DNA from 2 places in the Faecalibacterium taiwanense genome. Region 1 is predicted to be linked to the other one. Evidence: a T-box and tRNA genes for the amino acid it is inferred to sense, from the RefSeq annotation. Region 1 holds a T-box; the other holds one or more tRNA genes.
The links. The T-box of region 1 lies ahead of PXT33_RS05050 (valine--tRNA ligase). A T-box ahead of a tRNA ligase gene usually reads a tRNA of that ligase, here a tRNA-Val.

Region 1 (5,060 bases):
CGGTTTGTCGCATTGGGTGCAAAGAACTTTTTGTTTGAGACGCTGAGCAGCGATGCCGGTGTGGCCGAAGCCGCGCGGCAGATCAAAGAAGCAGTGCCGGATGCCTTTGTGCTGGTGTCCTTTGCAGTGCTGCCGGACGGCTACACCCGCGAGGGCCGTCACTGCGCAGAGCTTGTGCGCAGCATGACTGCCTGCGGTGCAGTGGATGCTGTGGGCCTGAACTGCGTTTCTGCTCCCGGTGCCATGCGTGCGCTGGTGCAGCAGCTTGGCGAGACAAAGCTGCCGCTTGCAGTGATGCCCAACGCGGGCTACCCGGTGGTCACACGCACCCGGGTGCAGTATCAGGGCAGGCCGGAATATTTTGCACGGGAGCTGGCCCGCCTTGCTGCCGAGGGTGTGCGCATTCTGGGCGGCTGCTGCGGCACTACGCCTGCCCACATTGCGGCCCTGCGTGCGGCACTGGATGCCTTGCCGGAAACACTGCCTGCAGCCCCGGCAGTAGCAGTCTCCACTGCCGCAAAGCCGGAGGTGGAAAAAGACGATGCCTTCCTGCGCAAGCTGAACGCGGGCAAAAAGGTGATCGCCATTGAGCTGGACAGCCCCAAGGATGCCGACCTGACCGGCTATCTGGACGGTGCACGCCGCCTGCAGGCTGCTGGTGCAGACCTTTTGACCATTGCGGACTGTCCCATTGCCCGGGCACGGATGGATTCTTCGCTGGTGGCCTGCCGGGTGCACCGGGAGCTGGGGCTGAACGTGCTGCCCCACATGACCTGCCGCGACCGCAATCTGAACGCCACCAAGGCCCTGCTGCTGGGCCTGTACGCCGAGGGCGTGCGGGAGGTGCTGGCCATCACCGGCGACCCCATCCCCACCGCGGAGCGGGACGAGGTGAAAAACGTGTACCAGTTCAACTCCCGCAAGCTGGCGCAGTACATCGTCTCGCTGGCAGGGGAGGGCCGGGAGATGCCCTCGCCCCTCACCGTGTTCGGTGCGCTGAACCTGAACGCCCGCAACTTTGATGTGGAGCTGCGCCGCGCACAGGAAAAGCTGCAAAATGGCATGAGCGGCTTCCTTACCCAGCCGGTGCTCTCCGCACAGGCGGTGGTGAACCTGAAAAAGACCCGCGAAACGCTGGGCGAAAAGGCGAAAATTCTGGCCGGCATCATGCCGGTGGTGAGCCAGCGCAACGCCATCTTTATGGAGAACGAGGTCAACGGCATCCATGTGGATGCGGAGATCATTGAGCGTTTTGCCGGGCTGGACCGTGCGCAGGGCGAAGAGCTGGGGTTGGAAGTCTCGGTGAAGGCCGCGCAGGCTGCAGCGCCCTATGCAGACGGCTTTTACCTGATGACCCCCTTCAACCGCATCGCCCTGATGGAGCGGCTCATTGCAAGGCTGAAGGATGAAGGGATCGCGGATTGAAAATGGCCGATGCGTTTGCTCTGGCCATTGATAGCGGAAAAAATATTTTTTATATTTGCGTTTGTCGTGGCCTGCGGGCCACTCCAAACGCGTTTTCACGAATAAGGCCCAAACCGTAAGATGCAGTGGGATAAATTCTTTTGAAGAAAAAGTAATTGACAAATCGCACAAAAAACGCTATATTCTTTTTATAAATGCGTTGAAGAAGAGTGTGCACTGCATTTGCCGTTCAGAGAGCCGGAGAATGCTGCGAATCCGGTACGGTCGGGCGGTGTGCTGTCACTTTGGAGCAGGAGTGGTGAGCTGAAGAGCAAGCCGCTCTCGGAGCTGTCCCACGTTACCGGGGCATCAAGGGGCGCAGGATGCTCTGCGCAATTTGGGTGGTACCGCGGTTATTACAGCCGTCCCATGGAACGTTCCGTGGGACGGCTTTTTTCGTCCCACTTCATCATTTTTTACTGGGAGGACCCTATGAAAGAACTTGCAAAACAGTACGATCCCAGCCAGGTGGAAGACCGCATCTACCAGTTCTGGCTGGACGGCGGCTACTTCCACACGAAGGCAGACCCCGACAAGAAACCCTACACCATCGTCATGCCGCCCCCGAACGTCACCGGTCAGCTGCACATGGGCCATGCGGTGGATAACACCATGCAGGACATCCTCATCCGCACCAAGCGGATGCAGGGCTATGCTGCCCTGTGGGTGCCCGGTACCGACCATGCATCCATCGCTACCGAAGCCAAGGTGGTGGAGGCCATGCGTGCCGAGGGCCTGACCAAGGAGATGGTGGGCCGCGATGGTTTTCTGGACCGTGCATGGGCATGGAAGACCAAGTACGGCAACCGCATCGTCAGCCAGCTGAAGAAGCTGGGCAGCAGCTGCGACTGGGATCGTGAGCGCTTTACTATGGACGAGGGCTGCTCCGAGGCTGTCAAAGAAGTGTTCGTGCGCCTGTACGACAAGGGCCTGATCTACCGCGGCAACCGCATGGTCAACTGGTGCCCCCACTGCAACACCTCCATTTCTGATGCCGAGGTGGAGTACGAGGAGAAGGACGGCAGCTTCTGGCACCTGCTGTACCCGGTCAAGGAGACCGGCGAGATGCTGGAGCTGGCTACTACCCGTCCCGAGACCATGCTGGGCGATACCGCTGTTGCCATCAACGGCGATGACCCCCGCTATGCCCATCTGCACGGCTGCCATGTGGTGCTGCCCCTGCTGAACAAGGAGATCCCCATTGTGTGCGACGAGCACGCCGACATGACCAAGGGCACCGGTGTGGTCAAGATCACCCCCGCCCACGACCCCAACGACTTTGAAGTGGGTCTGCGCCACGGCCTGCCCATCGTGCGTGTGTTCACCTACGACGGCCACATGACCGGTGCTGCCGACAAGGCTGCTGCCGATGCCCTGTTCGCCGCCGGCAAGAACGCCATCAATGAGCCGGAGGTGCTGGACTGCGGCAAGTACGCCGGCATGACCACCCTCGAGGCCCGCAAGGCCATTCTGGCCGATCTGGAAGCAGGCGGCTTCCTGAAGGAGATCGAGCCCCTCAAGCACGAGGTGGGCACCTGCTACCGCTGCCACTCCACCATCGAGCCGATGGTGTCCAAGCAGTGGTTCGTCAAGATGGAGCCGCTGGCAAAGCCCGCCATCGAAAGCGTGGAAAAGGGCGAGATCAAGTTCGTGCCCGAGCGCTTCACCAAGAACTATATGAACTGGATGAAGAACACCCGCGACTGGTGCATCAGCCGTCAGCTGTGGTGGGGCCATCAGATCCCGGCATGGTACTGCGACGACTGCGGCGAGACCGTGGTGGCAAAGTCCGCTCCCTGCGCCTGCCCCAAGTGCGGCAGCGCAAAGCTGACCCAGGACCCCGATACGCTGGATACCTGGTTCTCCTCCGCTCTGTGGCCCTTCAGCACGCTGGGCTGGCCCAATGAAGAGAGCGAAGACCTCAAGTATTTCTACCCCACCAACACCCTCGTTACCGGCTACGACATCATCGGCTTCTGGGTCAGCCGCATGATCTTCTCCGGTCTGGCCTACACCGGCAAGGCACCCTTCAGCACTGTCTGCATCCACGGTATCGTGCGCGACAGTCAGGGCCGCAAGATGTCCAAGAGTCTGGGCAACGGCATCGACCCGCTGGAAGTCATTGCCCAGTACGGTGCAGATGCCCTGCGCTTTATGCTGGTGGATGGCTCCACCCCGGGCAACGACATGCGTTATATCGAAAAGAAGGTGGAGGCTGCCCGCAACTTTGCCAATAAGCTGTGGAATGCTACCCGCTTTGTGCTGATGAACCTGCCCGAGGACTTTACCCCGGGTCTGCCCAGTGAGGACAAGCTGGACATGAGCGACAAGTGGGTGCTCACCAAGCTGAATCAGGTGGCCGGTGCCATGACCGACAACCTCGACCACTACGAGATGGGTCTGGCCGCCGCCAAGATCAACAGCTTTATCTGGGATGTCTACTGTGACTGGTTCATCGAGATTGCAAAGCCCCGCCTGAACTCCGGCGATGCCGAGCAGGCCGACACCGCCCGCCGTGTGCTGGTGTATGTGCTGGACAAGGCCCTCAAGCTGCTGCATCCCTTCATGCCCTTCATCACCGAGGAGCTGTATCAGGCTCTGCCCGGCTCTGCCGAGACCATCATGACCCAGAGCTGGCCCACCTTTGACGAAGCTCACAACTGGGCCGACGAAGAGGAAGCTTTTGAAAAGGTCATGGACTACATCAAGGCCGTGCGTACCATGCGCACCGAGATGAATGTCCACCCCGCCAAAAAGACCAGCATGATCATCGAGACCGCCGACGCAGCACCCTTCCAGAAGGCACAGGTCTATCTGGCAAAGTTCGCCTTTGCCACCGACGTGACCTTTACCGAGAAGTACGAGGGCAGCACCGACGGCATGGCGCAGGTGTCCACCCACGCCGCCCGCGGCTTCATCCCCATGATGGAGCTGATCGACCGCGACAAGGAACTGGCCCGCCTGAACAAGGAAAAGGCCAAGGCCGAAAAGGAAATGGCCATGTTCGCGAACCAGCTGAACAACCCCAAGTTCGTGGAGCGCGCCCCGGCGGCACTGGTGGAGGATATCCGCAATAAGTACGCCAAGAGCCAGGATAAGCTGGCCAACATCGAGCAGAGCATCAAGGCTCTGGGCTGATTTGAGCGGGGAATATAACAGCAGCGCACAGCGCACTTCGCCGTGGGTGACCGCAGGGCGGGTGATCTTTACCCTTGCTCTCATCGGCTGCATCGCGTTCATCTTTTCCAATTCCATGAAGATCGCCTCGGTGTCTACTGTGTCCAGCAGCCGGGTGCTCACTCTGCTGCAGGCGGCTCTGCGCCGTCTGGGCCATCCGGCCCTTGCCCAGCGCCTGACCGACCACATCGTGCGCAAGCTGGCACACTTCTGCGAGTATATGCTGGAGGGCTTTCTGCTCATGCTGTGTATGCGGGTGTATACCCGGCAGTATATCTGGCACATCAGCGTGCCCATGCTGGGCGGCGTGCTCACTGCGCTGACCGATGAGACCATCCAGATCTTTTCGCCCGGACGCAGCAGTCAGGTCACCGATGTGTGGCTGGATTCAGCCGGTGTTCTGGCGGGCATCCTTACGG
Region 2 (5,060 bases), 1.4 Mb from region 1:
TTCGTTTGTGTGTTCAGCTTTGCGCTTCAATGGACCCGTGCTCTTTTCATTTGCTGGCAGTGCCGGGCGCGGGCTGGTGCACCAGCTCGATAAAGGCTTTCATCTGAGGGGTCAGCCATTTGTCACGGTGGTAAAACAGCTGACGGTGCATCTCCACGGTGCAGTCCGGCACATTCAGCCGGGCAAGACGACCTGCGGCCAGCGCCGGACGCACGATGTACTCCGGCAGGAAGGAAAGACCCATGCCCTGCTCCACCATCTGGCACAGCAGCGCAGCGCTGCCCAGCTCCAGATAAGGGTGGATGGCAAGGCCGCGGGCGGCAAGGCACTGATCCAAAGCGTCGCGGTAGCTCATGCCGCGCTCAGTGAGCAGAAATTCCTGCCGGGGCAGCTCTTCCAGCGTAACGACTTCCTGCCCGGCAAGCGGGTGAGCGGACGGTGCAATAAAACACACCGGCTCCGGCACATCCGCCGCAAGCACCAGATTGGGCTGCAGCAGGGGCTGGTCCAGCGTATAGGCCAGATCGATCTGATTTGTGCCCAGCATCTGCAGCATTCCGTCGGCAGTGGCGGTGCACAGCACCAGCTCCACCTGCGGGCACAGGGCGTGGTAGCGTTTGAGCAGACCGGGCAGGAAGGTGGAGCACACCGAATCCGCCAGCGCGATGCGCAGACTGCCGCTGATCTGCCGGGCGGGCTGCAGGGCAGCCTGCGCCTGCTGCGCCGTGGCCAGCAGGGTGCGTGCATAGCCTAAAAAGGTCTGGCCCGCATCGGTGAGCCGCACGGTCTTGCCCACGCGGTCGAACAGCGGTGCGCCCAGCTCTGCTTCCAGCTGTGCGATCTGGGAGGACACCGCCGACTGGGAATAGCCAAGCTGCCGCGCAGTGCGGGAAAAGCTGTGCAGCTCGGCGATGTGCAAAAAGGTATTGATGTTCCGCAGTTCCATAAACGCTTCCTCTCAGCGGCGGGCGATGCCGGTCACGGTGAGCACCTCGCCATCCACGGTAAAATGCACCTCTACCGGGCCGAACTCCATGCCGTACACCCGCTGCGGGTCGTGCTGGTAGGAGGGGCGCGGGTCACCTGCCAGTACGCCGGTCAGGGCGGCGCGGTCGGCCTGCGGCACCTGTGCCAGCAGTTCGGGCGGGAACTGTACCTGCAGACGGTGGAACTGGGTCTGGCCGGTAAAGCCCTCGGCGGCATCCGGGTGGCAGTCGGCATAGGGGATGTAAGGCTTGATGTCGTAGATGGGGGTGCCATCCATCAGGTCGGCACCGCGCACGATGAGCACCGGGCCAACGTCCGGCCGGTTCTCGATGCCTTCCAGACGCACGCTGGAAAGGCCCAGAGGATTGGGACGGAAGGGCGACCGGGTGGCGAACACGCCCATGCGGGTGTTGCCGCCCAAGCGCGGCGGGCGTACAGTGGGGGACCAGCTGTCCCGCACCGCGCCGGAGAACTGCCACACCAGCCAGATGTGACTGAAATCTTCCAGACCGCGCACGGCATCGGCATTGCGGTATTCGGGCGTAAAGATCACCTCGCCGCGCAGCTCGTCCACAAGGCCGCTCTGGCGCGGGATGCCGAACTTGGTGGGAAAGGCAGTATGGATATGGGCAATGACCTTCAGGGTCATCTCTTCAGGTGCAGTGGGCATGGTGAACTCCTTTTAATAGATCTTTTTCAGGGGGCATTCCGGCGGGATGCCGTACTGTGCCCGGAATGCGTCCAGTTCCTGAGGCGTGCGGATGAGCTGAACGTCCTCGAAATGGCCATCCGGGGAGATGAAACCGGCCACCTGCTCCCCGGTGCAGATGCTGCACCGCAGTGCAGGCTGCTGGGTGGCGGGGTCGTAAGAACGGGCAGGCTTTTTGCGGGAGAAAAACATGAGAAGCCTCCTTCTTTTATGAAACGTGCCTGAAAGACTGCAGGCGGCTCACAGCCCCCGGCACAGGCCGACAGCGCGGCCCTCAATGTGCAGCTCTTCCAGCTGCAGGCCGGTAAAGATCATGGGTGGACAGACGGCGGCATTGTCCGCAAGCAGCATCACAGCATCACCCTGCCGGTGGAAGTGCTTGAGGGTGGCCTCGCCGCCAATGCGCACTGCGGCGATCTCGCCCTGCTCCACCTCCGGCTGGCAGCGAATGCATACGATGTCGCCGTCGCAGATGGTGGGAGACATGCTGTCACCGTGGCAGGTCAGGGCAAAGTCGGCGCGCCACGCGGCGGGAACGCCGATATAGCGTTCAATGTTCTGCTCTGCCGTGATAGGAGTGCCGCAGGCAATGGAACCGATCAGCGGGACCTGCGTCATGGCAGGCAGCGGCTCAAAGCCCGGCGGCGGACAGGGTGCGTCCAGCCCCAGCAGATAGGCAGGGGTGGTCTCCAGCGCGGCTGCCAGCTCTTCCACCTTGGACTGCGGCAGGTCGTTGATGCCTTTTTCCAGCTTGGTAATGGAGGATTTGGACCGATAGCCCATGCGCTGGGCAAGCTCTTCCTGCGAAAGGCCCAGTTCTTTGCGGCGCAGATGCAGACGGGTAGAAAGCTCAGACATGCGAAACCTCTCTGAAAAACGTATGGTTGTTCTGTAAAAAGAATGCTGTTACCAGAAGTATACCAAAAAATTGCATTAAAATCAACTTTTTTCTGCGAATTTGCAAAAATGGGTTGACACTGAATCAATGCAGGAATATACTACAACTAAAGATTGTTGAACGGCATTGCCGATACGAAAAAAGGAGAGCGGAATATGGCAAATACTGAAATGATCCGGGATTATATCCGCGCCAGTGGGTACAAGATGCAGTATGTGGCACGAGCCTTGAAGATCAGCCCCAATGCGCTGAACCTGAAACTGCAGGGGCGCACACAGTTCAAGCTGAGCGAAGCAGAACGGCTGAGCGCGGTGCTTGGTCTGAGCATGTACGAGCGGGATCTCTGCTTTTTTGAAGAGCAGAACCGCCGCGAAGTGCTGGCACGCCGCGCGGATGAAAAGAGGAGGGCAGAACATGACAAGCGAGCAGAGAAATCAGACGCGGCTGGCACTGTACCGGTATGGGATGCGGCAGCGTGCACGAAGCCCGGTGGAGCGCAGCTGGTGCGCCGCCATTGAGGAGGGCCTTGCCTATTACCGTAAAACCGACCCGCTGCGTGCGGATCTGTTCGAGCTGCGCTATGTGCAGCACCGCACGGAGGACGATGTGATCGATCAGCTGCACATCGGCCGCACTACTTACCAGAAAGCCCATCAGGACCTGCTGAGCACCATTGCCGTGTACGCGGCAGAGCGCGGGGTGTTTTACCGCGAGACGGAAAGTTGAAAGCAGAATGCCCCCGGACGCTGCCAGCAGGCAATGTCCGGGGGCATTTTTGAACTCAGGCTTTTTTGTTCGGGTCCTGTTTTTCGCAGTGGCTGTGGCAGGATGCACAGTTGCCGCCGCAGCCCTCGCCCTTCCAGCCGCCCTGCTTGGAGATCCACACAACGGCCAGTGCAAACAGAACGATCAGAACGATCAGCGTAATGATTCCACGAAGTGTCAGCATTTTTTGTACCTCTTTTCCCGGTGGGAAAGTTTCTGTGTTCAGTATACACGATTTGGCATCAAAGGGCAACCGGAAAGCGGATACAAAAAGTGTGATTTTTTTAAAATTAGGGCTTGCATTTTGGCAAAGGCCGTGCTATAATAATCACGTTCCAGTTCGGAACGCACAAAACAAAATATGGAGGATTAGCTCAGCTGGTTAGAGCACCTGCATCACACGCAGGGGGTCTGGGGTTCGAGTCCCTAATTCTCCACCATACAGTTCGTACTCGAACCCCATTCTTTATGAAAAAGGGTTCGGGTACGTTTTTTGTTTATCGGAAGTTTGCGTTTGCGACAGCAACAAACACCCCAGTGGGATGTTTGAGCAACAGAATAGGCTACCAGGAAATCCCAAGTCGTATGACGTGGAATTTTTTGTTTCGATCAAGGACTCGAATGGCATCTACGTAAAAAATCCATAGCAAATGAGCCGGAAGCCTTCTGTAGATCAGAGGCTTCCGGCTCACTGTATATTCATGATAAAAGCAAAATTCCTGCCACCAGTACCATGTTGCAGGCAAAAAAACAGCGCGGGCAGTGCATCCACAAAGGCCGGCGAAAGAGTGAAATCGTCCGGGACAGGATCGTTTTGATTCATGTGATCGACCTTTGCATTTCTCCACGCAGCGCCGGAGAGACCTTTCTTGCTGAATTTCTGAAAAAAGAGCAGTGCTTTTACGCAAGATCGTCAATGCGTTCTGTAGCATGTCACGGGTCAATATCCAGCTCACGCAGAAGCAGCCGGAGGGCGGGCGAGATGTTCTCGCGGTTCCATACGGCCCAAGCGGGAACGGTATCGTTTTCCAGCGGGATAAAGGTGAGGTTTTTGTTGGCGGGCAGCTGAGCCAGCACCGGCTCGGCAAGGATGGTATAGCCGCCGTAGAAAGCCAGCTGCAGCATCAACTCCTCCATGGAATACGCAAATTTGATGTTCTGCGGGTCGCTGCCGTGGCGGGTGAGGACTTGCGCAAACTGGTTCCACAACTCCCGGTCCATGGCGGGTACATAATATTGTTCGCTGGCAAGCTGGCTGCGGTGCAGGGACGCATAGCTGGACAGGTGGCTCTGGCGATTGAGCACTACGTACTGGCGCAGCTGGCCTACTTGAGCACGCAGCAGGGAGGAGGCATCCTCCAGCGGGACCAGCTCCAGCTGCAGGGCAAAGTCCAGCTTTTTCTGCTGCAGGCGTTTTTTCAGGGTGGGAAAATCCCCAAGATGAAAGTGCAGCGGAATGGCAGGGTGCTGCTCCTTGAACAGCAACAGCTTTTCCAGAATGGGCAGATTTTCCATGCCGCTCATCATGCCAATCTCAAGCGGGGTGCTGCACTCGGCAGCAGCGGCGCGGGTGCGGCGGGCGGCATCTTCCGCAAGGTCGGTGATGCGCACCGCATACTCGTAGAATACCTGCCCGGCACTGGTAAGCGCCACCGAGTGCCGTGTGCGCTGAAACAGCTCGGTTTCAAGTTCTTCTTCTAG

Region 2: it has a tRNA-Val gene. The T-box ahead of PXT33_RS05050 (valine--tRNA ligase) is inferred to sense a tRNA for this amino acid. The anticodon was not compared.

What each region holds. Positions count from the first base shown of each region.
Region 1 covers NZ_CP155552.1:1,010,181-1,015,240, forward strand. The annotation lists gene PXT33_RS05045 (bifunctional homocysteine S-methyltransferase/methylenetetrahydrofolate reductase) at 1-1,425, shown strand, start outside; T-box leader at 1,616-1,837, shown strand; gene PXT33_RS05050 (valine--tRNA ligase) at 1,897-4,602, shown strand; gene PXT33_RS05055 (VanZ family protein) at 4,604-5,060, shown strand, end outside.
Region 2 covers NZ_CP155552.1:2,549,615-2,554,674, reverse strand. The annotation lists gene PXT33_RS12655 (LysR family transcriptional regulator) at 47-946, opposite strand; gene tsaA (tRNA (N6-threonylcarbamoyladenosine(37)-N6)-methyltransferase TrmO) at 959-1,657, opposite strand; gene PXT33_RS12645 (aspartate dehydrogenase) at 1,670-1,888, opposite strand; gene PXT33_RS12640 (LexA family transcriptional regulator) at 1,937-2,554, opposite strand; gene PXT33_RS12635 (helix-turn-helix transcriptional regulator) at 2,750-3,112, shown strand; gene PXT33_RS12630 (hypothetical protein) at 3,084-3,320, shown strand; gene PXT33_RS12625 (FeoB-associated Cys-rich membrane protein) at 3,376-3,543, opposite strand; tRNA gene PXT33_RS12620 (tRNA-Val) at 3,723-3,799, shown strand; gene PXT33_RS12615 (hypothetical protein) at 4,048-4,182, opposite strand; gene PXT33_RS12610 (LysR family transcriptional regulator) at 4,293-5,060, opposite strand, start outside.